DNA from 3 places in the Brooklawnia propionicigenes genome. Region 2 is predicted to be linked to each of the others. Evidence: predicted binding sites of a transcription regulator. Region 2 holds the regulator's gene; each other region holds the start of a gene.
What was found. Region 2 encodes LexA, which represses DNA repair genes until DNA is damaged. Its sites were predicted from a motif close to TCGAACANNTGTTCGA; they were not measured.
Positions count from the first base shown of each region.

Region 1: the regulator LexA is predicted to act here: its motif matches at 7,391-7,406, upstream of QUE25_RS13925 (DUF222 domain-containing protein).
Region 3: the regulator LexA is predicted to act here: its motif matches at 2,398-2,413, upstream of QUE25_RS00365 (DUF222 domain-containing protein).

Region 1 covers NZ_AP028056.1:3,025,257-3,035,145, forward strand. Annotated here, with positions in the region: gene QUE25_RS13885 (inositol monophosphatase family protein) at 1-625, opposite strand, end outside; gene rsgA (ribosome small subunit-dependent GTPase A) at 635-1,654, opposite strand; gene aroA (3-phosphoshikimate 1-carboxyvinyltransferase) at 1,651-2,970, opposite strand; gene QUE25_RS13900 (DoxX family membrane protein) at 2,967-3,560, opposite strand; gene QUE25_RS13905 (sigma-70 family RNA polymerase sigma factor) at 3,749-4,360, shown strand; gene QUE25_RS13910 (zf-HC2 domain-containing protein) at 4,353-4,628, shown strand; gene QUE25_RS14940 (50S ribosomal protein bL37) at 4,706-4,780, opposite strand; gene QUE25_RS13915 (sensor histidine kinase) at 4,998-6,470, shown strand; gene QUE25_RS13920 (M50 family metallopeptidase) at 6,467-7,183, shown strand; gene QUE25_RS13925 (DUF222 domain-containing protein) at 7,420-8,721, shown strand; gene QUE25_RS13930 (WhiB family transcriptional regulator) at 8,968-9,219, opposite strand; gene QUE25_RS13935 (multifunctional oxoglutarate decarboxylase/oxoglutarate dehydrogenase thiamine pyrophosphate-binding subunit/dihydrolipoyllysine-residue succinyltransferase subunit) at 9,352-9,889, opposite strand, start outside.
Region 2 covers NZ_AP028056.1:2,868,494-2,878,382, reverse strand. Annotated here, with positions in the region: gene QUE25_RS13285 (ABC transporter substrate-binding protein) at 1-127, opposite strand, end outside; gene QUE25_RS13280 (vitamin B12-dependent ribonucleotide reductase) at 292-3,129, opposite strand; gene nrdR (transcriptional regulator NrdR) at 3,195-3,722, opposite strand; gene QUE25_RS13270 (DUF2752 domain-containing protein) at 3,959-4,369, opposite strand; gene QUE25_RS13265 (RDD family protein) at 4,456-5,703, shown strand; gene QUE25_RS13260 (hypothetical protein) at 5,827-6,183, opposite strand; gene lexA (transcriptional repressor LexA) at 6,452-7,240, shown strand; gene QUE25_RS13250 (ATP-dependent DNA helicase) at 7,250-9,262, opposite strand; gene hflX (GTPase HflX) at 9,259-9,889, opposite strand, start outside.
Region 3 covers NZ_AP028056.1:69,270-79,158, reverse strand. Annotated here, with positions in the region: gene QUE25_RS00370 (AEC family transporter) at 54-953, shown strand; gene QUE25_RS00365 (DUF222 domain-containing protein) at 972-2,384, opposite strand; gene QUE25_RS00360 (hypothetical protein) at 2,488-2,856, shown strand; gene QUE25_RS00355 (hypothetical protein) at 2,846-3,175, shown strand; gene QUE25_RS00350 (hypothetical protein) at 3,138-3,761, opposite strand; gene QUE25_RS00345 (DUF1846 domain-containing protein) at 4,007-5,497, shown strand; gene QUE25_RS00340 (MFS transporter) at 5,520-6,773, shown strand; gene QUE25_RS00335 (metallophosphoesterase family protein) at 6,780-7,760, opposite strand; gene QUE25_RS00330 (cation diffusion facilitator family transporter) at 7,855-8,754, opposite strand; gene QUE25_RS00325 (ArsR/SmtB family transcription factor) at 8,751-9,062, opposite strand; gene QUE25_RS00320 (heavy metal translocating P-type ATPase) at 9,183-9,889, shown strand, end outside.

The DNA of each region.
Region 1 (9,889 bases), 160 kb from region 2:
CGGGTTCTGCGGCGGCGTCGACCGCACCCTCGGCGACCAGCATGTAGCTCCAGAAATCCCCGAATGCCCGGGTGCGGCCGGCGTCACGAAGCAGGTCGACGAAGCCTTGGCCGCGTCCCGAGGCAATCCAGCCACCCAGCGACGAATACGACACGAAGGCGTCGGGCACGCTGCGCACGGCGGAGACCTTCATGCGCTGGGCCTTCAACAAGGATTTGCCGGTGAACGCGCCATCACCCTCGGCAGCCCACCAGCGGCGACCGAGCAGGGGAGCGCTGACCACCCCCACGCGCACCACGCCGTCCACCATCAGGCCGATCAGCGTCGCCCAGACCGGCACTCCACGCACATAATTGGCCGTACCGTCGATCGGGTCGATGATCCACTGCCGCGGGCCGTACCCGGTGTCGGCCATCTCCTCACCGAGCACCGCGTCGCGCGGACGCGCGGTCGCGAGCAGCTTGCGGAGGGCTTGCTCGGTGGTGCGGTCGGCATCCGAGACCGCGGTGTGATCGGGCTTGGTTTCCACGTGCAGGTCTTGGGCTTTGAACCGCGACTCGGTGATGGAGTCGGCGTTGTCGGCCAGCATGTGGGCCAGTCGCAGATCATCGATGTAGGAGGCCATGCCCCCACGTTATCGGGATTCGCCCGCTGTCGGTTCACTGACCGCGCCGAGGATGCGGCGCAGGGACGCCAATCGGTGGGCGTCGAGGTCGCCCCGGGCCTGCGCTTCGTCCAGTCCGCACTCCGGTTCGTCTTCGGTGTGCCGGCAGCCACGCGGGCAATCCCGGGTGAAATCACTGAGGTTGCCGAAGGCTCCCAGCACCGACTGGGCGGTGACATGGCTCAGACCGAAGCTGCGCACTCCGGGAGTGTCGATCACCCAGCCGTCACCGGTGGGCAACCGCAGGGCGATGGCCGAGCTGGAGGTGTGCCGGCCGCGGCCGGTGACCTCATTGACCTCGCCGGTCGATCGCTGCGCGTCGGGAACCAGCCGGTTGATGAGGGTCGACTTGCCTACTCCCGAGTGCCCGACCAGCACGGTGACGTGCCCGGCGAGCAGATCATCGACCTCGGCCAGGTCGGAGCCGGGCTGGGTGACCACGATCGGCACGTCCAGCGGCTGGTATGCGGCGATGATGTCGTCCGGCGAGGCCAGGTCGGCTTTGGTGAGGCAGATGATCGGCGCGATGGACGCGTCGTAGGCGGCCACCAGAATGCGGTCGATCATGCCGGTGCGCGGCGGCGGGTCGGCCAGCGCGGTGACGATCATCAGCTGATCGGCATTTGCCACCAGCGGGCGCTCGCTGGGGTCGTTGTCGTCCGCGGTGCGCCGCAGCACTGTGGTGCGTGGGATGACCTCGACGATGCGGGCCAAGGTGCCCTCGTCGCCGCTGGTGTCGCCGGCCATCCGGACCACATCGCCGACGATGACCCCCTTGCGTCCCAGGTGGCGGGCCTTGGTGGCGCTCACCATCTGACCGCCCACCACCATCTGGCAGCGGAAGCGCCCGCGGTCGACGGTGATCACCCGGCCCAGCTGGGCATCCGAATAGTCGGGCCGGTCCTTGGTGCGCGGCCGGGTACGCCTGGCCGGACGCCCGAAGCTGTCGGGATCGACATCGGCGTAGGAGTCGGCCAGGTTGCGGCTCACCGGACTGCGTCCTGGGTTTCATCGAGCATGCGCTGCCAGCGGCTGACGAAATCGGGCATCGTCTTGGAGACCGAACCGATGTCATCGAGTTGCACGCCCGGCACGATCAGCCCGATCAGCGCGGCCAGATGTGCCAGCCGGTGATCGGCATAGGCCCTCAGCACGCGGGTGGGTGCCAGACCGGCTCCTCGCGGGCCGGCGCCGTGAATGACCAGTCCGTCGGCTGTCTGGTGCACCTCGATCCCGACACTGGACAACTCGGCTTCGATCGCCGCCAGCCGGTCGGTCTCGTGCCCGCGGATGTGTGCCACCCCACTGATGGTGGTGGGCCCGGACGCGAAGGCGGCGAGGCCGGCCACCACCGGCGTCAATTCGCTGGCTTCGTGAAGGTCGATCTCGGCGCCGTGCAGTTCGCCCGGCGCGTAGGCGGTCAGCCCGTCATCGGTCAGTTCGGCGGTGGCGCCCATCCGCCGCAGGATGTCGGCGATCAAGGCACCGGGCTGTGTGGTTCGCGCCGGCCAGGCCGGCACCGTCACCTGTCCGCCGCTGAGCACGCCGGCCGCCAGGAAAACCGCGGCATTGGTCAGGTCGGGCTCGATCCGCTGATCGCGGGCAGCGATCGGGCCGGGGGCCACCCGCCAGCGTCCCTGCTCGCTGTCGTCGACCTGCACGCCGCGCGAACGCAGCATCGCCAACGTCATCTCAATGTGCGGCAGTGAGGGAACCGTTGCGCCGCGGTGCACCAGATCGATGCCGGCCGGCAGCCGTGCCGCGGTCAGCAGCAGCGCCGAGATGAACTGGCTGGAGGTGCTCGAATCGATCTGCACCCGCGGCCCGCCCAACTGAGCGGGGGAATCCATGGTGAAGGGCAGCGCGTCGTTGTCCAGCTGAACACCGAGTTGGGCCAGACCGTCCAACAGCGGGCTCATCGGACGCTGCGTCGCGTGCGGATCACCGAAGAAGTAGCTGCGGCCACCCGCCAGTGCCGCGATTGGCGGCACGAAGCGCATCACGGTGCCGGCCAGACCGCAGTCGATGCCCTCGGGACAAGGCGTGAAATGCGCTGGCGGCGCCACCCGGACGATGTGTTCGGTGGCATCCAGCGGGATGTCGATCCGAACCCCCAGGGCGCGCAGCGCAGCGATCATCAACTCGGTATCGCGGGCTGCCAGCAGACCGATCAGCGTGCTCGGCGCGTCGGCCAGCGCGGCCAGCACCAGCGCGCGATTTGATTCGGACTTGGAACCCGGCAGCGGGCAGACGGCCTGCAGAGCGCCGGGCGCGGCGGGGGCTGACCAGGGTTCGCCGGTGCTCAGTTGAGGACGTCCTTCACTTGAGCCTGCACCTTCTTGGACGCCTTGCGAGCCTTGGCCTGGGCCTTCTTCTGGGCGCGCTTGACATCCTTGCCGACGGCTTCGGCGTGCTGCTGAACGGACTTGCGTGACTGGTCGACACGCTGCTCGGCAGCCTTGCGCGACTGCTCGGCGCGCCAGGCGAGGCCGGGGCGTCCGGCGGTATCCCTGGTGGCCACCAGGGCGCCGCCGAACAGCGCCAGCTGGACGAACAGATCGGACCGATCCTCGGCGCCGGCTCGCGCTGCCGAAACCACCCGCGGCAAGGTTGCCAGGCTCAGCAGCGCCGCACCCGGACGACGAGCAATCCCGGTGGCATAGGCAACGCCACCGATGATCTGGGTTGCGCCCAGGATGCGCGTCCAGGTGCGGGCCTGGGCAGGCACCTTGTCGGCGACATCGGGAGGCAGGAAGGACTGCACGATGGGCACGATCGCTTCGATGGTGTCGGAAACCTCATTGGCGTTCTTGTCGGGTTTGACGACCATCTGAACGCCATCGGCGACGAAGTAGCTGGAGAACAGCGCGCGGCCGGCGAAACGCAACAATGACATAGTCCATTCTTACCCTGCCCGGGCCGCCCAGACACCTCTTCTGCGCAATTGCGTCAGGGAATACCCTGGTGGCCGGTGGCGTTTCAGACAATATGTCGACGGCATTGCACAGACAGCGAAGCGAGGTGTTGACCCGCAGTTCTGGCGGGTACTGCCCGCTGCTGCGCGATTCGGTAGTGTTGGACTCGATGATCACTCCCAGCACCGACATGCGTGAGGTCGAATCCGAAGACGAGCGCGCCGCCCGATTCGAGCGCGACGCGATGGGCTACCTCGACCAGTTGTACGGTGCTGCCCTGCGGATGACACGCAATCCAGCCGATGCTGAAGACGTGGTTCAGGAGACGTACGCCAAGGCATTCAGCTCCTTCGAGCAGTTCACCCCCGGAACCAACCTCAAGGCGTGGCTCTACCGCATCCTCACCAACACTTACATCAATTCCTATCGCAAGAGCCAGCGTCAGCCCCAGACCAGCGGCTCTGCCGACGTGGAGGATTGGCAGCTGGCACGCGCCGCATCCCACACCTCTGGTGGGCTTCCGTCCGCCGAGCGTGAAGCCCTGGATCGGATGTCGGACCCGGTGGTGACCGAGGCGCTGGATTCGTTGTCTCCCGATTTCCGGGAGGTCGTGCTGCTGGCCGACGTCGAGGGATTCTCATACAAGGAGATCGCCGAGATCATGGGAACCCCGATCGGCACCGTGATGTCCCGGCTCAACCGGGCGCGCGGTCAGCTGAGAACAAAACTGGGTGACTATGCGGCCACCATGGGTATCGGTCAGGAGAACAAGAATGACTGAGAATCCCGGGCTCGTTCCCGAAGATCCGTGTGTGTTTGCCATGCGGAGTGTGCATGATTTTCTGCATGGCGAGTTGCCCGAGTCGACGGCCGATGAGATCCGTCTCCATCTGATGGCCTGCGAGAACTGCATGGACCACTTCGATGCGGAGCAGTTCATCAGTGCGATGTTGCGGCGCTGCTACGGGCCTACGGTGGCACCCGCCGGTCTGCGGGTTCGTGTCTCGCAGCTGAGTATCCAGATCCGCACCGAACCTCCGCAGGCCTGATTCGTCCGGCTGCACAAACACTATCGGCCCATGACTGTCAACCAGTCAGGGCCGATATTCGTGTGCCGACGCCGTGCTCAGGCGTTGGGGCGCTTGCCGTGATTGGCAGGGTTCTTGCGACGATCGCGACGCTTGCGGCCACCTTTTCCCATGATTGAGACCTCCAGATTCGGGTGTGTGCGCTGAACGCGCAACTCACTATCTTGCCAAAACCTAGCAGCGAATCCCAAACCGGCGATCGGCCGGCCACCGGGCCCGCCGGCTGCGCCGGGAGGCGCCCATAGCGGGCCACGGCGGCGGGCGGCGACCAGCGCCGCACGGTGGGATGTGGTGCCTCGCGGATGGGGGCAGCCGTCTATGGTGGAGGGCATGCGGCGCCTGTCTGAGGTGATGAACACCCACTGCGGGCTCGATGAGGCCGACAGGAAATGGCTCAACTCGCTGGCGCGCGAGTGGCACCTGTTCGCTGACACGAGCTTCTCCGACCTGGTCTTGTGGCTTCCCGACGCCAGCGACGAGAACATCTTCTGGGCCGGTGCCCAGATTCGCCCGACGACCGGTCCCACCGCGCTTCAAGATGATGTGGTGGGCGAGGAGATCCGCTACGAGCCGGACTCGATGGTGACCGCCGCTTATCTCAGCCACGAGATCATGGAGACCAGCGACAACAATCTGGGCGCCGGTATACCGGTGGACACCTGGGCCATCCCGATCATCCGCCACAACGAGTGCATCGCAGTCATCGAGCGTCACACCAATCGCATGGGGGTACGTGCCCCCGGTGCTCTGGAGGACACCTACCTGGCGATCGCCGACGTGTTGAGCGAGATGCTGTGGCACGGCCAGTTCCCGATGGATCCCCCCAGCGATCCGACGTCCAGCCCTCGGGTGGGAGACGGGTTGATATGGGTCGATACCGACGCCACCGTCCGATACTGCACCCCGAACGCGGTCAGCTGTATTCGCAGGCTGGGCGCCACCGGCGACCTCGTCGGCGAGGATGTGCGTCAGCTGCTGCCGGCGCTGACCGTGGAGTTCGATCATGAACGCGACAGTGCCGAGTCCGGGAATCCGCCGTACGCCGCCTGGGAGGTGACGGTCGAGAAGCCGCAGGCCAGCGTCCGGCTGCGGATCCTGCCACTGTCCGAGCACGAGAAGTGGGCAGCCACCGTGGTGCTGTGCCGCGACGTCACGACGTTGCGGGAGCGGGAACGCCAGCTGGTGACCAAGGACGCCACAATCCGGGAGATTCATCACCGGGTGAAGAACAATCTGCAGACGGTCGCCGCACTGTTGCGGCTGCAGTCGCGCCGGATGAGCAGCCCCGAGGGCCGCGATGCGCTGCGCGACGCCCAGCGGCGAGTCCAGTCGATCGCAGCGGTGCACGAGATCTTGTCGCAGGGCTTCGACGAGGCGGTGCCGTTCGATCAGATCGCCGACCGGATTCTGCTCATGGTGGGCGACGTGGCCTCGGCTGCCGGTCAGGTGTGCGCTCGGCGTGAGGGCAGTTTCGGTTCGGTACCGGGCGACATCGCGACCTCGTTGTCGCTGGTCATGACGGAGCTGTGCCAAAACGCCATCGAGCACGGTCTGCAATCGAGCAACGGCACGGTCATCGTGCATGCGGTGCACCAGGGACGCAGGCTTGTTCTGGAAGTGATCGACGATGGCGCCGGGCTGCCGGGCGACTTCGAGTTGAGCACGGCCGCCAGCCTGGGGCTGTCGATCGTGTCGACCCTGGTCAATGATCTCGGTGGGGAGTTCACGCTGCGCAACAACACCGGCCACGGTTCGACGGCCCGTGTCGAATTGGAACTGCCGGCCAATCTGCCGCGCCTGTGATCTGGTCCGACTTGGCCGCCCAGGTCTGGCAGCGGCTGCTGGACAGCCTGAAGGTCGCACCGCCCGACCTGGACGACCGGCTGATCTGGGTGATCGTGGCGGCCGGTGTCGTCGTGCTGAGTCCGCTGTGGAAGTGGGTGCGCCCGACGGTCACCGTGATTCACGAGCTCGGACATGCGCTGGTGGGGGTCGTCTGCGGCCGCCGCTTCCGCGGATTCGTGATCAGCCCGGACATGTCGGGTCATGCCATCACGAAGGGACCCGCGCGTGGCCCCGGCATGGTGCTGACGTTGGCCGCCGGCTACCCGATGCCCGGCCTGGTAGGTGCGGTGCTGATCTGGGCTGCGGTCAGCGGACGCGCGGATCTGGTGCTGCTGGTGGCGATCGTTGCGTTGTGCATCGGTTTGGTGATGTCTCGTTCGCTGTACACCGCGGGGACGATGGTGGCCATGCTGACGATCGCCGTGGTCCTGTGGTGGCGCGCTGCTGCCACCTGGAACGCGGCAGTGGTGTGCGGGCTCGGGGTGGTCGTCCTGCTGGGTGCCTGGCGGCACCTGGTTGCGGTGGCCGGTAGTCGCGCGCCGCGCCAGGATCCGGGTGCGCTGGCCAGGCTGACCGGTATCCCTGCGGCGATCTGGACGCTGATGTTCGCCCTGATCCTCGGGGCGTGTAGTTGGTGGGCCGGCCGGGTGATCGTCGCTGGGCTCGGCTAGCGTCCTGCGTCGTTGATTCGTTCTAGGTATCTGGCGATGGATTCGAGGATGTCTTGGGCGCAGCTCATCGGTCAGGCCACTTCCGCACCGTCGGCAGCGACACCGACACCACCCTCGTGACCCACTAGCTCCCGGGGTTCTCATCGGCAGTCCACGAGGTCCATCCCTCCTCATCTGCTCGAGTAACGTGTTGGGCAGGTGTTGTATTCGTACGGGTGTTCGATTATACTTTGGGTATGAGAACACCTCCCCCAGATGTAGACGAGGCGCGCACGCTACCGGCGCCGGTGCTGATCGCCGCGAGTGTTCAACCCGTGCTGTCCGGCACCGTGGTCGAGGACGAGTCGAACCACGAGATCTTGGACGCGATCGATCACGCGCATCAACAACTGATCGCCGCTGAGATCGCCGAACTGGTCGGCATCCTGCGGGCCGCAGACCGCTGGAAGATCGACCAAGACGCGGTCGGCGCGGGTATCGAACGACTCATCCAACCCGGCCACGACGGCACCCCGAGGATCGCCGAGTTCCTCGCCCTCGAAATCGGGGCGCTGCTCGGCATCTCCCAAACCTCGGCACTGTGCCGCATCGGCGATGCCCTGGACCTGCGCCATCGCCACCCGAAACTCTGGCAGGCCGTGCTCACCGGAAAAGTCCGGGTCTGGCAAGCCACCAAAATCTGCCTCGAATGCGCCCACCTCTCCCGTAGTGCGGCGCACAACGTGGACGCAGCGATGGCCGCCAGCATCGGGATGCTGCCCTGGACCCGGATCATGAAAGCCCTACCCGGACAGATCATTGCTGCCGATCCCGACACCGCCCGGCAGCGTGAACAAGCCCGACGCGAATCCCGCAGAATCCGGATCTCACCAATCGAAGATGGCCACGTCAGCATCCACGGGGTGGTGAACCCGGTAGACGGAATCAAATTCGATCACGTCCTCAACGAGGTAGCGAAAACCTTCCCCACCGAACCCGACACGCCCCTGTGTCGTGACCTCGACCGGCGTCGCTCACTCGCGTTCGGAATGATCACTCAAGACGCCTACACCAAGCTGCACCGTGAGAAGCCGCTCCTCGATCTATCCGAGACACCGAGCAATCGCCTCCCCCAGCGCAGCACCCCGACCACACACGAGCCGATCGGCTGCACCCTGATCGTCCACATCTCAGCCGACGATCCGGCACTGGACCCATCCCCCACGTCCACCACCGGCGTGGCACGTATCGAAGGCTGGGGCCCGTTGTTGACCGAGCAACTCCCACACTTCCTCAACGGAGCCAACATCACGGTCCGCCCCATCATCGACCCCGTCGGAATACGTCCCGTCGACAGCTACGAAACCCCCGCACGCATGCGACTCGCACTAGAACAACGCAACCCCGTCGACGTCTTCCCCTACGGCACGACCCAAGCCTCCAGATGCGACAGCGACCACACCATCCCCTACATCGACGGCAGATCCAGCCAAACCCACCTCGGCAACCTCGGACCCCTATCCAGGAAAGCCCACCGGGCCAAAACCCACGGAAAATAGAAACTCGAACAACCCACACCCGGCACCTTCCACTGGACCTCACCCCACGGCTACCAATACCAAGTAACCCCAACAGGAACCATCCGAATCAGGGTGCCCGAACAGGCTCGGGGCTTCTAGAGTGTGCGTCGTTTGTTCGCTTCTGGTTGTGTAGAACGGATTGTGCCGCGACAGGGACCAGCAATGCCCGAGCTGACGCTCACCACGGCTTGTGTTGGAGTGCGCGACGGGGGTGTCGAACTCTCGTCAGCTGCTCCGTAGCCGGGCTCGTGAGGCACGCCGCTTCATGGCACGGCGTTCGTCTTCTGACATGCCACCCCAGACGCCGTGGTCCTGGCCGGCTTCGAGTGCCCAGCGCAGGCACTCCTCGCGAGCCTGGCAGCGTCGGCAAACCATCTTCGCCTCCTCGACCTGGGCCAGGGCAGGCCCGGTGTTGCCGATGGGGAAGAAGAGTTCGGGATCTTCTGCCAGACAAGCTGCGCGATGGCGCCAGTCCATATGTTGGGACTCCTATTCGATCTGTGGTGTAATCCGCCAGCCAGACAACTTTGCCATGAACGGCCGGGATACGGTAGGGGTTAGCAGGGGTTTTCCGCAACTTTGTTGCCGTTCGCAGCCAATTGCGGTGGATCAGGCGCTGCCCAGCGCTGCTGAGAGCAGTGCTTTCTCCTCTGCTTTGTGGACGGCGGACGATCCGGTGGATGCTGCTGCAGCCGCCGGGCGGGTGAACCCGCGCATGGTGAATTCGCGTCCCAGTGTCTCGCTCATGGCTGGCACGAAGTTCAGCTGCAAGAACTCCCAGGGGCCCTGGTTCGATGGCTCGTCCTGAACCCACCGGATGTCGCTGACCTGGGGATAGCGCGCCAATTCGGTAGCCAGCTGCTTGTCGGCTAGCGGGAACAGCCGCTCCAAGGTGAGGATGGCAACCTTCTCGTCCAGCCCCATCTGCTCGCGTTGCTGGACCAGATCCCAGCGGATCTTGCCCGAGCAGATCAGGATGCGCTCGACCTTGGCCGGATCGGTGATCGATGGATCGCTCAGCACCGGGCGCCATTGTCCGCTCGTGAAGTCACCGGGTTGGGAGACGGCGAGCTTGTTGCGCAACATCGACTTGGGGGTGGCGATGATGAGCGGACGATGCCAGTTGACCTGGACGTGCTGGCGCAGC
Region 2 (9,889 bases):
GATCGACGATCTGGGCGATGCCTATCTGCAAAGGCTTTTCTGCGGAAGCACCTGACGAATCCGAGCCCGACGAACATGCGGTCATGGCCAGCGCGACGCACAACAACAATCCCAGTAGGCGCTTCATGACTTCCTCCCCGACGGCCTGAGCTTCGATCAGCGGCCGTCCACGCGCGCGTCCAACCTTGACCCGCAGCCGCTACATTAGCCGACGGCCAACGAAACAGAACTCCGCGGTGACAATCCATCCTGTCACCGCGGAGTTCCGCGTCATCGTATGTCGGTCATCGATCAGCTGCAGCCGCTGGTTGCTCCGCAACCCTCGCAGACGTAGCAGCTGCCGGAAGGACGCATCTTGGTGCCGCAGATCAGGCAGAGCGGAGCGTCCACCGCGAGACCGGTGATGGCCTCCATCAACTCGCTGGTGGTGTGCGGATGAGCCTCGATCAGGCTCGGCTGCAGCGGACCACCGGCATCGACCCGGACATTGTCGCCTGCGTCGTTCTTCAACTGCTCGGATTCGGGCAGCTCGCTCTCCTCCTCCTCGCTCAGGTAGCTGCCGGTCTCGACATAGTGAGCCCGTTCTGCGGCGGTGTAGATGCCGAGTTCGGCACGCTCATCGAACGACAGGTAGTCCAACGCGAGACGGCGGAAGATGTAGTCCATGATCGACTGCGCGATCCGGATATCGGGATCGTCGGTCATGCCGGCAGGCTCGAACTTCAGGTTGGTGAACTTCTGGACGAAGCTCTCCAGCGGGACGCCGTACTGCAAACCGATCGACACCGCGATGGAGAAGGCATCCATCACGCCGGACAGCGTCGACCCCTGCTTGCCGAGTTTGAGGAAGACCTCGCCCAGCCTGCCGTCTTCGTAGGCACCAGAGGTCATATAGCCCTCGGCGCCCGCCACGGTGAAGCTGGTCGTCCGCCCCGAACGCGACTTCGGCAGCCGCAGGCGACGCGGACGATACTCGATCCGCACCTCGGGAGCCGGCTTCGCGTCTTCCTCCGGGGCCGACTTGCCGTTGCTGAGCGGCTGGCCGACCTTGCAGTTGTCGCGGTAGACGGCGATGGCCTTGAGTCCGAGGCGCCAGCCCTCCATGTAGACATCGGCGATGTCTTGCACGGTGGCCGATTCGGGCAGGTTGACCGTCTTGCTGATAGCACCCGACAAGAACGGCTGCACCGCAGCCATCATCCGCACATGACCCATCGGCTTGATGGCGCGAACACCCATGGCCGTGTCGAAGACCTCATAGTGTTCCGGCTTGAGCCCGGGAGCATCGATGACATTGCCCTTGTCGCTGATGTAGGCCACGATGGCCTCGATCTGCTCGTCGAGGTAGCCCAGGTTGCGCAACGCCCTCGGCACCGTGTGGTTGACGATCTGCATCGAGCCCCCACCCACGAGCTTCTTGAACTTCACCAGCGAGAAGTCCGGTTCGATGCCGGTGGTGTCGCAGTCCATCATGAAGCCGATGGTTCCGGTCGGAGCCAGCAGGGACGCCTGCGCGTTGCGGAAACCGTTGCGTTCCCCCACCTCGATGACCTGATCCCACTGAGACGCAGCGGCCTCACACAGTCCGGCATCGATGGGGTTGATCGTGCGCAGGCTGTCGTTGGCGCTGCGATGCTTACGCATCACCCGCTTGTGCGCGTCGGCATTGCGGCCATAGCCGGCATAGGTTCCGACCACACCGGCCAGTTCGGCGCTGCGCCGGTAGGCGGCGGCGGTCATCAAGGAGGTGATCGCTGCAGCCAGCGAACGTCCGCCTTCGGAGTCGTAGCCCTTGCCGAGAGCCATCAGCAGCGCACCGAGGTTGGCGTAGCCGATACCCAGCTGACGGTAGTCGCGGGTCGTCTGGGTGATGGACTCGGTCGGGAAGTCCGCGAAGACGATCGAGATGTCCATGGCGGTGATGATCAGCTCGACGGCCTTGATGAACCTGTCGACATCGAAGCTGTCGTCGGCGCGCAGGAACTTCATCAGGTTCAGGCTCGCCAGATTGCACGAGGAGTTGTCGAGGCTCATGTACTCCGAGCACGGGTTGGACGCGGTGATGCGTCCGGACTCGGGATTGGTGTGCCAGTCATTAATGGTGTCGTCGTACTGCAGACCCGGATCGGCGCATTCCCAGGCAGCCTGGGCGATCTTGTCGAACAGCTCCCGGGCATCCACCTTCTCGATGACCTCGCCCGTCATCCGGGCGCGCAGTCCGAACTCGGTGCCATCGGTCACGGCCTGCATGAACTCGTCGCTGACGCGAACCGAGTTGTTGGCGTTCTGGTACTGCACCGAGGTGATGTCCTTGCCGCCGAGATCCATGTCGAATCCGGCATCGCGCAGCGCACGGATCTTGTCCTCCTCGCGCGCCTTGGTCTCGATGAACTCCTCGATGTCGGGGTGATCGACGTCCAGCACAACCATCTTCGCGGCGCGGCGGGTGGCGCCACCCGACTTGATGGTGCCCGCCGATGCGTCCGCACCGCGCATGAAGCTGACCGGGCCGGACGCAGTGCCACCGGACGAGCGCAGCAGTTCCTTGGAGGAGCGGATCCGCGAGAGGTTGAGGCCGGCGCCGGACCCGCCCTTGAAGATCATGCCCTCTTCGCGGTACCAGTTCAGGATCGATTCCATGGAGTCGTCGACCGACAGGATGAAGCAGGCGCTGACCTGCTGCGGCGCCGCGGTGCCGACATTGAACCAGACCGGGGAGTTGAAGCTGAAGTACTGGTTCAGCAGCAACCAGGTGAGTTCCTGACCAAAGATCTCGGCATCGTGGTCGGTCGCGAAGTAGCCGGATTCCTGGCCGGTCTGCTGATACTTGCCGACCACGCGGTCGATCAGCGTCTTGAGGCTGGCTTCGCGCTCCGCGGTGCCGAGCGCGCCGCGGAAGTACTTGGTCGTGACGATCGTGGATGCGTTGAGGCTCCATGAGGTCGGGAACTCAACCCCGCGCTGCTCGAAGACCACTTCACCGGTTTTCCAGTTGGTCTGAACGACATCGCGCTTTTCCCAGGTGACCTCGTCATAGGGATGGACGCCCTCGGTGGTGAAGACCCGATCGATCGTCAGGCCGCGAGCGCTCGGCGTTCCAGGCTTGTCGTCATACAGAGTGTCGGTCACAGCTGTCTCCTGATGGTGATGCGTGCATGTGGGTAGGTCGGGAAAATCCAGGCAGGTCGTGAAGGTCAGTGTGCACCGGCGGTCTGACAGATTTCGTCCGCCAGATCGATGGGCAATTGCGCTTCGGCGTCGGACTCGGCATCGGCCCGAGCGCTTTCGCGCATCCGGTCGATCTCGGCGACGAAATCGTCCACGCTGGTGTAGTGCCGATAGACCGAGGCGAATCTCAGATAGGCGACCGGATCGAGTTCACTGAGAGGACCGAGGATGGCAACGCCCACCTCTTCGGTGGGAACCTCGGCCTGCCCGGATGCCCGGATGGCCTCTTCGACCCGCTGGCCGAGTTTGGCGAGTTGGGCCTCGGTGACCGGACGCCCCTTGCAGGCCTTGCGGGCGCCGGATATCACCTTGTCCCGGTTGAAGGGCTCGATCACACCGGACTTCTTGACCACTACCAGTTGAGTTTGCTCGATGGTGGTGAAGCGTCTTTCGCAAGCCGGGCACTGCCGCCGACGGCGAATGCTCGTGCCGTCCTCAGAAACGCGGGAATCAAGCACCCGAGAGTCGCAATGACGACAATATGGGCAGTGCATCGTGACTCCTCAGCTCGGGATGTGTATGCCTCTGTGGACATCTTGTGGACAACAACCACAATCTGTGGACAAATGACACTTGTGTAACTACTAGATGTAGAGAGATTACACCGATTGGCCACTAGATCAAGTGCCAGCGGCGAAGCTCGCCGTCGATTCGGCGTGTCGCCTGATCGCCTCGCCCACCGCTCCGAGTGAGGCCAGAAAATCTGACCGCTGATGACAAGACGGCCACTTCAGATGAGGTTGCGCACGATCATGAACACCGCACCGACAACCCCCGCGACCCAATAGATCTTGGTCTGGGTGAGCGGACGCCAGGACTTCGGCGGACGCAACGCCGGTCCTCCGGCCAGTTCCACGGTCCAGGCCACCGCGCACACGATCAAGATTGGTAGCACCAGCACGAGCAGCGCGTTGTATCCCCAGGCTGCCGCCACGTCGCCTTCGGCCAGGGCGCCAGCGGCTCTGGTCGATCCACACAGCGGGCACTGGATTCCGGTGAGACTCAGCAATGGACAGGGCAGACCGATGCCGAAGAGCAGGTGAGCACCGGCGATCGCCGCACCGACTGCGCCGAAGCCCAGCAGACGCGACAGCGCTACTCCCGGCGAGAAGACCGCCGGGCCGGCCTCATGAGACTGCACACCACCATTATCCGCGTGAGCCGCCCGCGCTGAACCCACCAGCCGCATAGGATCAGTGGCGTGATGCAATCTGATTGGAGGCAGCCGTGAGCAACGACTACTGGGGTCGCCCCGCTGAGGACCCTGGCCAAGACGCCGCGAGCAGCGACGAGAACGGCCAAGCGAGCCCGGAGACCGCGGGCCAGGCCAACCAAGAACAAACCGGCAGCGCAGCGCCGACGTACGGCTCGCCTGCTTATGAGCAAACCGCAGGTGAGCAGCCGAGCAGCGAGCCAGCAGCACCTTCCGCCTACGGGCAGCCCGACACACCATCCACCCCGCCGACCCAGGCCGGCTACGGGCAGTCGTCCTACGAGCAGCCGGGTGGCTACGGGCAGCAATCCGGTCCCCAACCGACCACTCCCAGCTATGGCCAGCCGGGCGCCCCGACTACCCCCGGCTACGGCCAGCCAGATGCCCCGACTACCCCAAGCTACGGACAGCCGGGCGCACAGCCCACCACTCCCAGCTACGGCCAGTCGTCGAGCTATGGCCAGCCCGGCTCGGGAACACCCAACTACGGCACCCCCAGCTACGGACAGTCGTCGTCCTACGGGCAAGCGGCCGGCGAGCCGCCCTCGTCGTCCTACGGACAATCGAGTGGCCAGTCCTACGGCAGCGGCGACCAACAACAGTCCGGCGGGCAATCGTTCTACGGCCAAGATCCATACGGCCAGCAACAGCCCCGCTACGGCCAGGGCGCCGGTTCGCCTTCGGCCGACCCCTACGGCCAGCCGGCCGACCCCTATGGCCAGCAACCCGGCTACGGCCAGCCGACCGATTCGTATGGTCAGCCGACCTACTCGGGCAGCCTGTACGGCCCGGTCGGTGGCCCGGCGGCACCACTGGCCTCCTGGGGCAAGCGCGCACTCGGTGGCCTGATCGACTTCGTCCTGCCCGGCATCGTCATCGGCATCATCTCCTCCTTCTTCAATTCGGGCGGCAATGAGAGCATGATCGGCGGCATCGTCCAGTTCGTCCTGGGGGTCGGCTGGGTTGTCTACAACGTCGGCTACGTCGGCGGCAACACCGGGGTGACGTACGGCCGCAGGGTCGCCAAGACCCGGCTGGTATCGGCGGCCACTGGTCAACCGATCGGGCCAGGAATGTCGATCCTGCGCTACTTCGCGCACATCGTCGACTCCATCATCTGCTACATCGGATGGCTCTTCCCGCTGTGGGACGCCAAGCGGCAGACCCTCGCGGACAAGATGCTCAACACCGTGGTGCTGGACGAGTCGCCGACGACCCCGCCGGCCCCCTACGGCCCGCCGCAGCAGCCCTACGGCTACTGAGTCACACAATCACCAGCGCCTGAGCATTCACCAGCGCCTGAGCGATTACACGGGCGGGACGGTTCCCTGAGGAGCCGTCCCGCTTTCGCTGTCCGAGGCCCTTGGCGCTGGTGACCGCAGCGCTCAGGCCAGACCCGGCGCCAGGGCGAGGTACTGCGAAACGACGATCCACACTCCGAGTAGCACAGCCAGGGTGAAACCGATCATCATCACCACCAGGCCACGATCGGTCAGCGTGATCTCCTCGCGGCCAACGACTGATCGTGTCGATGCGGGCGAAGCGGCCGCGGCCGAGGCCACCACCTGGTAGTAGGCCCCCGGAAGCGGCGATGCCGGTTGCCGGGGACCGGCCGCCCGAGTGGGCACGAAGCGCATCTGTGCACAGGGCCGCCGGTCGCCGTCGAGCAGGGCGCGCCTCGACCGTACGGGTGAGCCCGCGACGCGCCGGACATCGATCTGACTTTCCACCAGGACGCTCATCTTGCTTCCTCCATCCGCCCGGCCATCCGCCGCAGCTAACAGGATCGAACGTGTGTTCGATGCACAGCCTAGCGAGCCGTCCGCGATCGTTCAAGTGTTCGATTCGCTTGTTTCTTGCCGTCTGAGAACCATGCAAGCAGGGCCCACTGACAAAACCATTCGGACGATTCCCGCCGCATCTGTGGTCCGTGGTTCGCCGATCGCATCCATTGGCGACACGCTCGAACAGATGTTTGAATGACGCCCCCGGATGATCTAGCGTTGTCTCATGATCACAGTGAGGCGTCCACCCGCCACCCCTCGCCGTGCCGGCCGGCCATCCAACGAAGACATCGCCCGCGATCTGGGCTTGGACAACGTCGCCGAACTACCCGACAGCTCCGAGGACGAACTGGGGCTGACCGCCCGTCAGCGCCGCATCCTGGAGTTCATCCAGGAAACCGTGTCGTCTCGCGGCTACCCACCCAGCATCCGCGAAGTGGGCGAGGCTGTCGGCCTGGCCAGTTCCTCCAGCGTTTCTCATCAGCTGAAGGCCCTGGAGGCCAAGGGTTTCCTGCGACGCGACCCGAATCGTCCGCGGGCCCTCGAGGTCATTCTTCCGACCCGGACGGCCTCCCCAACAGAACCCGAGGCCGAGCCGCTCGGCCAAGACGACGCCACCGATTCGGGTGACCGGTCACCGAACGCCGTCGCTGTGCCGGTGCTCGGCAGCATCGCCGCCGGCGTGCCGATTCTCGCTGACGAACAGGTGGAGCAGGTGTTGCCGCTGCCACGCGAGCTCGTCGGACAGGGGACCTTGTTCTCACTCAAGGTGCGCGGAGACTCGATGGTGGACGCAGCAATCTGCGATGGCGACTATGTGGTCGTCCGTCAGCAGCCCACTGCGGACAATGGCGACATCGTAGCGGCGTTGCTCGACGGGGAGGCCACCGTGAAGACGTTGCGCCGTGTGCCGGGCCAGGTCTGGCTGATGCCGCACAATCCGGCCTACCAGCCGATCGACGGTAACGACGCCGCGATTCTCGGCAAGGTTGTCGCGGTTCTGCGGCGGATCTGAGCCGGACCGCTAGCTGGTCCCCAAACGCTGCAATGCCTGGATTGCCACCTCGGCGTCGGTGGTGGTCCAAAACGGCGGCAACGAGGCTCGCAGGAAGCCGCTGTAGCGGGCCTTGATCAGCCGCGGGTCGAGGACCGCCACCACGCCCCGGTCGCTCGTCGAACGGATCAGGCGTCCGGCACCCTGGGCCAGCAGCAGGGCCGCATGACTCGCGGCCACCTGCATGAAGCCGTTGCCGCCGGCCTGAGCGACAGCTTGTTGTCGGGCCTGCATCAGCGGATCATCGGGCCGCGGGAACGGGATCTTGTCGATCACCACCAGCCGGCAGGTGTCCCCCGGCACATCAATGCCCTGCCACAGCGACATCGTGCCCAGCAGCACGGAATCCTCTTCGGCAATGAAGGTGCGGGTGAGCTCACTGAGATTCGCCTCGCCCTGGCACATCACGTTCAGCCCCGGGAGTGCGCCGCGCAGGTGCTCTGCGGCTGCTTCGGCAGACCGCTGCGAGGCGAACAGGCCGAGCGTGCGGCCATCCGCGGCCCAGATGAGCTCAGCCAGTTCCGCCAGCGCGTCGGCGCCGATACCATCGCGGCCGGGGTTGCGCAGCCCGGTCGCCACATACAAGATGCCCTGTTTGGCGTAGTCGAAAGGAGATCCGACATCGATGGCACGCCACTGCCCGGCGTCGCCGGCCTCGGTATCGGCCGCGATACGGTCCGCACGGCGCAGCCCGACGCTCCCGGCCATCGACTCGAATGCACCACCGACCGTCAACGTCGCCGACGTCAGGATCGTCGGATGTTCTTCCAGAACGTTCTCGCGCATCAGCCCCGCAACCGACAGCGGCGCAACGTTGAGCTGACGGCCGAAGCGATCGTGCGCGCTCAGCCAGACCACATCGTGCTCGTCGAGTCTGGCCATGCGCTCGGCGATCTCGAAGATCTCTTTCATCGCCGACGCCGCCTGTTGCCGCTGCTCCGGATCGGAGCTCTGCCCCGACCCCGTCGCCAGCGCCGAAACCGCCCGGCGGCTGACCTCGCGCACCAACGCGGCGGCCTCGACCGCGAGCGAACCCGGCTCCGTGATGCGCCCAGGCGCCACCTCGGCCAGTGCATCAGCGAAGGTGTCGGCGACCTCCAGCAATTCTGTGGCCAGGTCATCGTCCAGCCAAGCGCTCGCCCGCTTGGAGACCCGTCCGATCTGCTGCGCCGACAGTTCGCTGCTCGCCGCACCGGTGACCCGGTTGACCAGTTCGTGCGCCTCATCGATGATGACCGGACCGTACTCGGGCAGCGCCGTGCCGCCGTGCATGGCGTTGATGGCCAGCAGCGCGTGGTTGGTGACCACCAGGTCGGCCTGCCTGGCCCTGGCTCGCGCCTCCTCGACGAAGCACTCTGCGCCGTAGGGGCAGACGTTGGCCCCCAGGCATTCGCGTACCGGCACCGAGACCTGCGCCCAGGCCCGCGGGGAATGGCTCGGTGCGTCGTCCCGGTCGGCAAGTCCGCCGTCCTTGGCCTGGTCATCAGCCCATTCGCGGAGCGCGATGACCTCGGCTCCCAGACTGGAGGTGGCATCGGATCCCGAATCGCGCACCGCCTCGACGAGCTCGGCGCCGCCGAGCAGCGAATCCTGTTCGCCACCCGTCTGATCGCGTACCCGCAGCAGGCAGATGTAGTTCGAACGTCCCTTGAGGATCTGCGTGCGCGGTTCGCGACCCACGACCGAGGCGACCGCACGCGCGGCGATCGGAATGTCTTTGTGGGCCAGCTGAGCCTGCAACGCCAAGGTGGCCGTGGCCACCAGCGCGGTCTGTTTCGATCCCACTGCCCAGATCATCGCCGGGATGAGGTAGCCGAGCGACTTTCCGGTGCCGGTACCGGCCTGGACGAGCAGGTGAACCCCCTCGTCCAGGCTCGCCGCCACCTGATCGCTCATCGTCTGCTGTCCCGGACGCGAGGTGCCTCCGAGAGCAGCGACCGCCGCAGCCAGCGCCTGGGAGGCTTGGCCAGGCAAATCGCTCACTGCGGCTGCCTGTTGGCCTGGGCGTACGGGTTCAGTTGGGCCGCCAGATCGGGATGCACCCGCGCCGTGATCAGCGTGCCGCCGGGCTCATGCTCGAGACTGAACACATCCGCCTCCCGGTGCACCCGGTCAACCAGATCGCCCCGGTCCCACGGCACCAGCGCGGTGATCTCGGTCTGCGGTACCGGCAACCGCCGCTCGATCGTCTCGCGGAGCGTCTCGATGCCCTCGCCCGTTCGGGCCGACACCGCGATCGCTTCGGGATATCGGCGCATCACGACCGCGAGCACGTCGGGATCGGCCTGGTCGATCTTGTTGATGACCAGCTGCTCGGGACGATCCGACGCGCCGATCTCGGCCAAGACGGTCCGCACCGCGTCGATCTGGCCGAGCGGGTCGGCGTCGGAACCGTCGACGACGTGCACCAGCAGGTCGGCGTCCACGGTCTCTTCCAGGGTCGAGCGGAAGGCTTCCACCAGATCGGTGGGGAGATGGCGGACGAAGCCGACCGTGTCGGTGAGGGTGTAGACCCGGCCATCGGCAGTCGTCGTGCGGCGGGTGGTCGGATCCAGGGTCGCGAACAACGCATCCTCGACCAGCACGCCGGCATGGGTGAGCCGGTTCAGC
Region 3 (9,889 bases), 410 kb from region 2:
CCACTCTAGAGTCCGCCACCCGCGAGGGGTGAGCAGTCGCTAAGGTGATCGCCATGCTGACCGCTCTTCTCGAGGTCATGCTGCCGGTCTTCGTTATCGCCGGAGTCGGATTCTTGCTCGCCAGGCGATTCACCATCGACCAACTCAGCCTGAACAAGATCCAGCTCTATGCGCTGACCCCGGCACTTGCCTTCAGCTCGATCATGGACACGTCCGTTTCGGCCTCCGACGTGGGCGACCTCGCCCGGGGCTACCTGGGAGCTACCTTGGTGCTCGGTTTGGTGTCGGCGGTCGCGGTGCGCATGTTGGCGAAACCGGTGCGCAACGGGGTGATCGCTTCGGTGCTGCTCGGCAACAACGGCAATTTCGGGCTGCCCATCGCGCTGCTGGCGCTGGGCCAATCCGGGCTGGACCGCGCGATCGTGATCTTCATGATCGCCATCGTGCTCATCTGGACGGTCGGGCCAGTCCTGTTCGGGGCGGCCCCGAGCGTGCGCAGCGCCTTGGTCAACATCGCGAGGCTGCCGGTGATCTGGGCGATCCTGCTGGCCACGGTGTTCCGGCTGGTCGGCATTGAGCTTCCCGGCGGTCTGAGCACTGCGGTGCACATGGTTGGGAATGCATCGGTTCCGATGATCCTGATCGCTCTGGGAATTCAGCTCGGCTATGGCAAACGGGTCCGTTTCGGCAAGACGGTCATCACGGCGATGCTCCTCAAGCTGATCGTCGCGCCCCTGCTCGGCTGGGGGGTCTGTTGGCTGCTCGGTCTGCGCGGGCAGGACCTGCAATCGGTAGTCCTCGCCCTGTCGATGCCGACCGCGGTGAACGTCTTCCTGCTCGCCCTCGAGTACGACAAGGACGCCGAGACGATTGCCAGCATCGTGGCAGCAACCACACTGGTGAGCTTGGTGACGATCTCCATCGTGGTCTCGCAGCTGGGCGCGCTCGTCTAGGGGCCCGCAGCAGCCGCGTCAGGTCTGTTCGGGCACCCTGATTCGGATGGTTCCTGTTGGGGTTACTTGGTATTGGTAGCCGTGGGGTGAGGTCCAGTGGAAGGTGCCGGGTGTGGGTTGTTCGAGTTTCCATTTTCCGTGGGTTTTGGCCCGGTGGGCTTTGCGGGATAGGGGTCCGAGGTTGCCGAGGTGGGTTTGGCTGGATCTGCCGTCGATGTACGGGATGGTGTGGTCGCTGTCGCATCTGGAGGCTTGGGTCGTGCCGTAGGGGAAGACGTCGACGGGGTTGCGTTGTTCTAGTGCGAGTCGCATGCGTGCGGGGGTTTCGTAGCTGTCGACGGGACGTATTCCGGCGGGGTCGATGATGGGGCGGACCGTGATGTTGGCTCCGTTGAGGAAGTGTGGGAGTTGCTCGGTCAACAACGGGCCCCAGCCTTCGATACGTGCCACGCCGGTGGTGGACGTGGGGGATGGGTCCAGTGCCGGATCGTCGGCTGAGATGTGGACGATCAGGGTGCAGCCGATCGGCTGCTGTGTGGTCGGGGTGCTGCGCTGGGGGAGGCGATTGCTCGGTGTCTCGGATAGATCGAGGAGCGGCTTCTCACGGTGCAGCTTGGTGTAGGCGTCTTGAGTGATCATTCCGAACGCGAGTGAGCGACGCCGGTCGAGGTCACGACACAGGGGCGTGTCGGGTTCGGTGGGGAAGGTCTTCGCTACCTCGTTGAGGACATGATCGAATTTGATTCCGTCCACCGGATTCACCACCCCGTAGATACTGACGTGGCCATCCTCGATTGGTGAGATCCGGATTCTGCGGGATTCGCGTCGGGCTTGTTCACGCTGCCGGGCGGTGTCGGGATCGGCAGCAATGATCTGTCCGGGTAGGGCTTTCATGATCCGGGTCCAGGGCAGCATCCCGATGCTGGCGGCCATCGCTGCGTCCACGTTGTGCGCCGCACTACGGGAGAGGTGGGCGCATTCGAGGCAGATTTTGGTGGCTTGCCAGACCCGGACTTTTCCGGTGAGCACGGCTTGCCAGAGTTTCGGGTGGCGATGGCGCAGGTCCAGGGCGTCCCCGATGCGGCACAGTGCCGAGGTTTGGGAGATGCCGAGCAGCGCCCCGATTTCGAGGGCGAGGAACTCGGCGATCCTCGGGGTGCCGTCGTGGCCGGGTTGGATGAGTCGTTCGATACCCGCGCCGACCGCGTCTTGGTCGATCTTCCAGCGGTCTGCGGCCCGCAGGATGCCGACCAGTTCGGCGATCTCAGCGGCGATCAGTTGTTGATGCGCGTGATCGATCGCGTCCAAGATCTCGTGGTTCGACTCGTCCTCGACCACGGTGCCGGACAGCACGGGTTGAACACTCGCGGCGATCAGCACCGGCGCCGCTAGCGTGCGCGCCTCGTCTACATCTGGGGGAGGTGTTCTCATACCCAAAGTATAATCGAACACACGTACGAATACAAGACCCCGACGAGAGTCACGTAAAAAGGCCCGGGAACGTCGAGGCGTGCTGATGAGTCGGGAGTTGTCGATGATGTCGCGTCGTAAGATCACGAAGAAGTTCGCCCGCGAGTACGCGAAGGCGGGCAAAGTCGAGAAGGGCCGGCTGCTGGACGAGTTGGTGCATGCGACGGGCTGGACCCGGGATCATGCCCGGCGTGCAATCCTGGCCGCGAACGCTCGGAAGGGCACCGCCCGTCAACAGACGCGCAAACCGCGACCACGGAAGTACTCCTACGATGCGCTGGTGGTGCTGCAGGAGGTCTGGCGACTGGCGCCTGTCCGGGCAGCCGTCGGGGAAGCATCTCGCCGCGGTCATGGACGATACTTTGGAACGGCTCGCCCGGTTCCGGGAGCTGGGCAAGGTGCAATCCCGAGTGAGTCCCGGAGTGCTCGATGAACTGCGCTTGATGAGCGCGGCGACGATCGACCGGTATCTGAAGCCCCACAAGGACGCCGCCCACCCGGTCGCACTGTCCGGCACGAGACCGAGCCTGATCCTGCGCTCGTCGATCCCGACCCGCACGAGCATGGACGACCCGCTCACCGTGCTGGGGTTCCTGGAGCTGGACACCGTCACGCACAGCTCATCCAACTTGCATCAGCAAGAACGCTCGGCACCCGCCCCGCCGCGTGCGCTATCCGGACATCTCGACGTGAGGCAACCACCCCAGCAGGAGCTCAACCTTGGTCGCCCGCGAAGTCGAAATGCAGGGTGAGGTCAGGATCGATGGCAGTCACTATGGACGAATAGAAGGCCTGAGTCTGGCTCCGCAGGATCTCCTCGTTGGAGGCTATGTACTGCGCCTCGGAATCGTCGCTCAGAACACCATTGATCAACTCGACGGGATCTATTTCGGGAGTCACCCAGCTGAGGGCGCCGTTGTTCTCTGCGGCAAGCGTGAACTCTTCATTGCTGTGGCCGATGAAGATGAACTCAGGAATCTTCACCTCGTACTCGTCCTGACCAATCTCCTCGACCTTTACCTGTTTCCCGTCGATGCCGAGCTTCGCATCGAAGGAATACATGAGAAAAGTCGCGCGGGAACTACCCGGGACATGGACACCGAAGAAGGTGCTCGAGTCGCTTTTCTGCGAGATGCCTTGGATACCCAGACTCAAGAGCACTACTTGCTGCTCACGGGTGACCGCATTGACGACTTCGCTGGTCCGGCTCTTCGGCTGGTGGTCGAACGCAGCGGTCGCTGAGAACGGTTTGGTTACCCAAAGCGTCAGCCCTACCCCGAGGATCAGACCGACAACGAGCACGATAACCATCGAGCGGAACGAGATCTTTTTCGCCATAGCCGGTGCCTTCATCGTTTCCTCCCAACGTCGCCATGACGATGCGGTCAGTGGTCGTGAGCGCGTCGATTCTCATGTCTTGGTCGGCTTCCTCGCCATGCTAGCGGCTCGACGCGTTTGGGAAGGACTAGGGGATAAGGATGAGAACGGCATCGGTTCAGCGACCCCGGTGCCGAGCCTGAACAAGACCCCACCGTTCGGTACCGGCTATGATCTGCCCGTTGACGCGTTCACCGGGGAGGGCAATGCACGCCGTAGGCTTCGATCGAGACAAGTACATTGCCCTTCAGACCGAACAGATCGTGGCCAGGCGGAACGAATTCGGCGGCAAGCTGTACCTGGAGTTCGGTGGCAAATTGTTCGACGACTTGCACGCCTCGCGAGTGCTGCCCGGGTTCAGCCCCGACAACAAGATCGTCATGCTGGAAGCGCTGGCTGACGAACTCGAAGTCGTGGTCGTGGTCAGCGCACTAGACCTGGCACGCAACAAGGTGCGCGCCGATCTGGGCATCTCGTACGAGGCGGATGTGCTGCGGCTGATCGATGCATTCCGCTCCTACGGTCTGTACGTGAGTTCGGTGGTGATCTCCCATGTCACCGAGAGCAACCCGCAGGCCCGACGCTTCAAGCGCAAGCTGGAGCGAGGTGGCCTGAAGGTCTACAAGCACTATCCGATCAAGGGCTATCCCAACGACGTCTCACTGATCGTCAGTGACGACGGCTATGGACGCAACGAGTACATCACCACCACCCGTGATCTGGTGGTGGTGACCGCGCCGGGGCCGGGCAGCGGCAAGATGGCGACCTGCCTGTCGCAGCTGTACCACGACTACAAGCGCGGCATCACGTCGGGCTATGCCAAGTTCGAGACCTTCCCGATCTGGAATCTGCCGCTCGACCACCCGGTCAACATGGCCTACGAGGCGGCCACCGCCGACTTGGACGATGTCAACGTGATCGACCCGTTCCACCTGGCCGCGTACGGCGAGCAGGTGGTCAACTACAACCGTGATGTCGAAGTCTTTCCCGTGCTCAGCCGGCTTTTCGAGCAGATCCTGGGACGTTCGCCCTACAAATCGCCCACCGACATGGGTGTCAATATGGCCGGCCTGTGCATCAGCGATGACCAGGTCTGCCGCGAAGCGTCCAAGCAGGAGATCATCCGCCGCTACTACAAGGCGCTGGTGACCGAACGTCGCGACGAGCTGGAACCCACCCAATCCGATTCGATTGCCTTGCTGATGAGCGGACTGGGCCTGACCAAGCACGATCGTCCGGTGGTGACGCCGGCGCTGGACGTCGAGAAACGCACCAAGAACCCGGCAGCGGCCATCGAACTTCCCGACGGGCGAATCATCACCGGCAAGACCTCGCCGCTACTGGGCGCCTGCTCGGCGATGCTGCTGGACGCCCTCAAGGCGCTCGCCGGCATCGATCCGGAGGTGAAGCTGCTCGCACCGCAGACCATCGAACCGATTCAGACGCTGAAGACCAGGCATCTGGGCAGCCGCAATCCGCGACTGCACACCGACGAGGTGCTGATCGCGCTGTCGGTGAGTGCGAACTCGGACGAGAATGCCCGGCGAACACTGGCCGAACTGTCGCAATTGCGTGGCTGCGATGTGCATTCCACAGTGATCCTCGGATCAGTCGACGAGGGAATCCTCCGGAATCTCGGCGTGCAGGTGACCTGCGAGCCGATCTACCAATCGAAATCGCTGTACAAGAAACGCTGATGAAACGGAAAGCCGGACGCCCATGACCCAGGCCCAGGTGGGCGGTTGGCGAGCCTGGAGCGTCTGGGCGGCGGGAACTCTCGCCTTCATCGCCGCAATGTTCTCCCGAACCTCGTTCGGGGTCGCCGCTATCCCTGCCGCCGAGCAGTTCTCTGCTCCGGTCGGGGCGATGAGCATGTTCGTCATCGTCCAGGCAGGCGTATATGCGGCCATGCAGATTCCCGCCGGCGCGGTGCTCGACCGGCTGGGCAGCCGAAATGTGCTGGCCATCGGTCTTGGGGTGATGACGGCCGGGCAGGTCGTCCTGGCCTTCGCGACCTCGTTCCCCTTGGGGCTGGTCGCCCGGGTGTTCATCGGCGGGGGAGACGCGCTGATCTTCTCCTCGGCGATCAGGTTGATCCTGCTCTGGTTCCCGCCGCGCAAGATTCCGGTGCTCACCCAGGTCACGGCCGCGGCCGGCCAGGCCGGTCAATGGTTGTCGGCGGTGCCGCTGGTGATGATCTTGAGCAATTGGGGCTGGACGACGGCCTTTCTGACCGTCGCGGCGAGCTGTTTCGTGGGCCTGTTGATCGCTGTTCTGGTGGTGCGCGATGCGCCGCCGGGGCTGGTCGTGACCTCCCGAGGCAGCGGCGGTCTGTTCGCGGGCGTAGGTGAGGTGCTCGCGATGCCGGCCGCGCAGCTGGCGTTCTTCATCCACATGCTGGCCGCCTCGGCGCCGATCGCCTTCACCTTCTTGTGGGGCTTCCCGTACCTCACCCAGGCGCAGGGCCTTACCGATGCGCAGGCCGGAAGCCTGTTCACGGTGTTCGTGATCGCGAGCATGATCGTCGGCCCGCTGACCGGGATGCTGACCCGGCGCTTCGCCGCGCGGCGGACTTTTCTTGCCCTGGGCATCGTCGGGCTGAGCGCGGTGGTGTGGACGTCGGCTCTGGTGTGGCCCGGATACGCTCCGCACTGGCTGCTGGTGCTGCTACTCATCACCATCGGAGCCGACGCTCCCGCGTCCAACATCGCGTTCGACATCAACCGCAGCCATGTGCCCGCCCACCGGATCGGCACCGCGACGGGCGTGACCCTTGTCGGCGGCTTCTCGGCGGGCCTGGTGGTGGTCGCGGCGATCGGCGTGCTGCTCAGTATCCTGGGCGGTCCGAACCCGAGCGCGGACGATTTCCGTGTCGCGATGTCCGCTCAGCTTGTGGTCTGGGTCTATGCGGGCATCATGGTGATCCGCAAGCGCCGCCAATTGCTGCGCAGCCTGCCTTCGGCCGACGAGTAGGGTCCGTCAGAGCAGACTCGGGTGACTGGATGCTTGCTCGACCTTGCGCGATTGGTCCATCGAGCGGTTCGGGCGACGATGCGGCTTGGGATCGGGACGCAGGTGGAAGTCGTCGAGGGGCCGTGGTCCTGCCAATACCTTGGGCGCAACATGGAGATAGCCGTTGGCATCGGGAACGACCTGCCAACCCACCAGGCTGATGGAGTCGTTGGCGATCTCCAAGCCGGTGATGTAGTCGGGGAAGACACAGGCGCCGGAGTTGAAGTAGGGCGCATCCTCTCCGAGCGGGAAGCGTTCGCGGTGGGTGTGACCGCAGATCAGCGCCGTGCCGTGTTGGAGGATCCAGCGCACATAGTTGCGTTCCACCTTGTGGCGCTGGAAGCTGTTGCGGGTCGGGCTGGAGGGGCTGTGGATGCCCAGCGCGTGCAGGTGCCGCCAGAAGATGCGGAAGGTGAACATCGACCCACGCCATGCCTGGTCGTTGGAGAAATCGCCCTGATGGCCGTGCACGGTCAAGATCTCTTGCCCTGACGCCTTGTGGCGCAGCAGCACCGCCTCCTCGACCTTCAGTCCGTCGAAAAGCGGTTCCGCACGTCCGGTGACGTGGTTGAGACGCAGATAGAGGTGATGGCGGACATATTCGGGATCGCGCAGCTGCATGTCGTGATTGCCGTAGATGCGCATGTAACGGCCCTTGGTATGGAACTTGCGCAGCAGGGCGAAGACCTCGGGATTCGCTTTGATGATGTGATGGAACTTCGGGTATTCCCACAGTTCGTCGTTGTCGCCGGCTTCGATGAGCGTGTAGCCCTCGTCCAGGTAGTGCTGCAGCGCTGCTTCGAAGATGTCGCGGTCTTTGTGGAACTCGTCGGCCAGGCTTCCGTCGCCTCGGTGCGAGTCGCTGAAGATGATGATTTTGGAGGACGAGTCGATCTCGACGACCTTGGCGTTGCGGTATGCCCGAGTGAGCCTCGGTATGGTTCGCATGGATTGGTGCCCTTTCGTCAGCCCCTACGACATCGAGGGTAGCCGCCGAACCCACAGGCAGGGTAGGGGAGTTGCTGTCAGTTCCGTGCCAGGCTCACCAATCCGTGTGATCGCACTCGCGACGGTTGGCCGACTCGGTCTGCAAGGTCACATGAGCGATGCCGAAGTCGTCGCGCAGCAGGTGCTGGGCGGCGAGCATCGTATCGGGCGCGCTGGTGACGATGTGAGCGGAGGCGACGTTCATGCCGGATGTCAGCTGCCAGACATGCAGATCGTGCACCTCCAGCATTCCGGGGATGTCTTCGAGGGCGACCTGGATCTCAGCCGGTTCGATGCCCGGGGGAGCGCACTCCGCGAGCACGCGCAGTACCTCAAGACCGAGCATCACGGCTCGCACCGCGATGAATGCGGCGATACCCAGCGCGATGACGGTATCCCACCAGGGGCTGCCGGTGACGGAAACAAGTACGGCGGCCGCAATGACACCGATCGAACCAAGGGCGTCAGCGAGCACCTCCAGGTAGGCGCCCTTGACGTTCAGGCTCTCGGACGATCCCCGGCGCAGCAGCAGCATGCTGACAACGTTGATGACAAGTCCGAGGATGCCGACGGCCAGCATGATTCCGGAGGCCGGTTCGACAGCGCTGCCGAAGCGGCCGATCGCTTCGACCGTGATGAAGATCGCCACCCCGAGCATGATGAGCACGGCCAGCCCGGACGCGAAGACCTCAACCCGGTAGTTGCCGAAGGTGCGGCGTCCGCGCTTGTCACGCAGAGGCGCCAGATGCAGCGCCAGAAGTGCGGCGCCCAGTGTCGTCACGTCGGCGGCCATGTGGCCCGCATCGCCGAGCAATGCCAGCGAGCCTGACCTGAGCGCAGCGATCAGCTCGACGGCGAAGAAACCGGCAACCAGCGCAAAGGTGATGGCCAGCCTCGAGCGGTGTTTGCCCGCTGCCGAGACCGCGTGGGAGGAGGAGTGATGGTGACCACTCATGCTGGATCCTCATCTCCGGGGTGGTGGTGGGTGTGCTCCAAAGTGACATTGAGCAACTCGCGGACGTGCTCGTCGGAAAGCCGGTACCAGATCTTGCGTCCATCGCGACGACCGGTCACGATCCCGGAAGCCCGCAGCATGCGCAGCGCCTGAGAGACGGTGGATTCACTGGTGCCGGTGGTGGCGGCGAGATCGCTGACGTACAGTTCGCCGGCCTCCAGCAGCGCGTAGAGCAGCCGGGTGCGGGTGGGGTCGCTCATCAGCTTGAAGAGCGCTGCCACCCTGGCGATCTCGTCCGTCTGGGGCATCTGCACGTCTCCATTATCGCAACATCTGAACAGATGTGCATGTGTCGCGGGCTACATTTTCGTTACTTATTGATTTCGGAATGCGTCCGGATCGGGCGCTGATGGTGCTATGCATGGGGCATGATCAAACCGGCAGCATCCTTGCAGCAGACCGAGGAGGTTGAGCAGGGGAGTGTGGTAACCGAGTACCAGCCGCGAAGTGCCGGCGAGCTGTGGCAGCGGATCGACCGCGAGGATCTCGTCCGTCTGGGTGTGGTGGGCGGTCTGGCGGTGGTGGTGCTCGTTGCGTCCTGGCTGCAGGCGCCGTGGTGGATCAGTGCGCCATTGGCGGCGGTCGGCCTGGTGATCGGCTGCTGGCCGATCGTCGTCGAGGTTTGGGCGGCGCTGCGGGCGCGTCGGATGAGCATGGAGCTGTCGATGTTCATCGCGCTGGTGGCGGCCGCTGCGATAGGCGAGTGGGTGACCGCGCTGGTCATCACGGTCTTCGTGCTGGCTGCCGAGATCTTGGAGGATCTCTCGATGGATCGCGGGCGCGACGCCCTGGGCGAGTTGATGAACTTCCTGCCTGATTCGGTGCAGGTGCGTCGCGATGGTCAGCTGCGCAGCGTGCACCGCGATGAGCTGGCGGTGGGAGACGTCGTCATGGTGCTGCCGGGCGGACGTATCCCGGTGGACGGGGTGGTGTTGGAGGGCAATTCCAGCGTCGACGAGTCACGGATCACCGGAGAACCGCTGCCGGTTGACGTCTCGCAGGGCAGTCAGGTCTATGCGGGCTCAATCAATCACAGTGGAGCCGTCGCGCTTCGTGCCGAGCGGGTCGGCGCGGA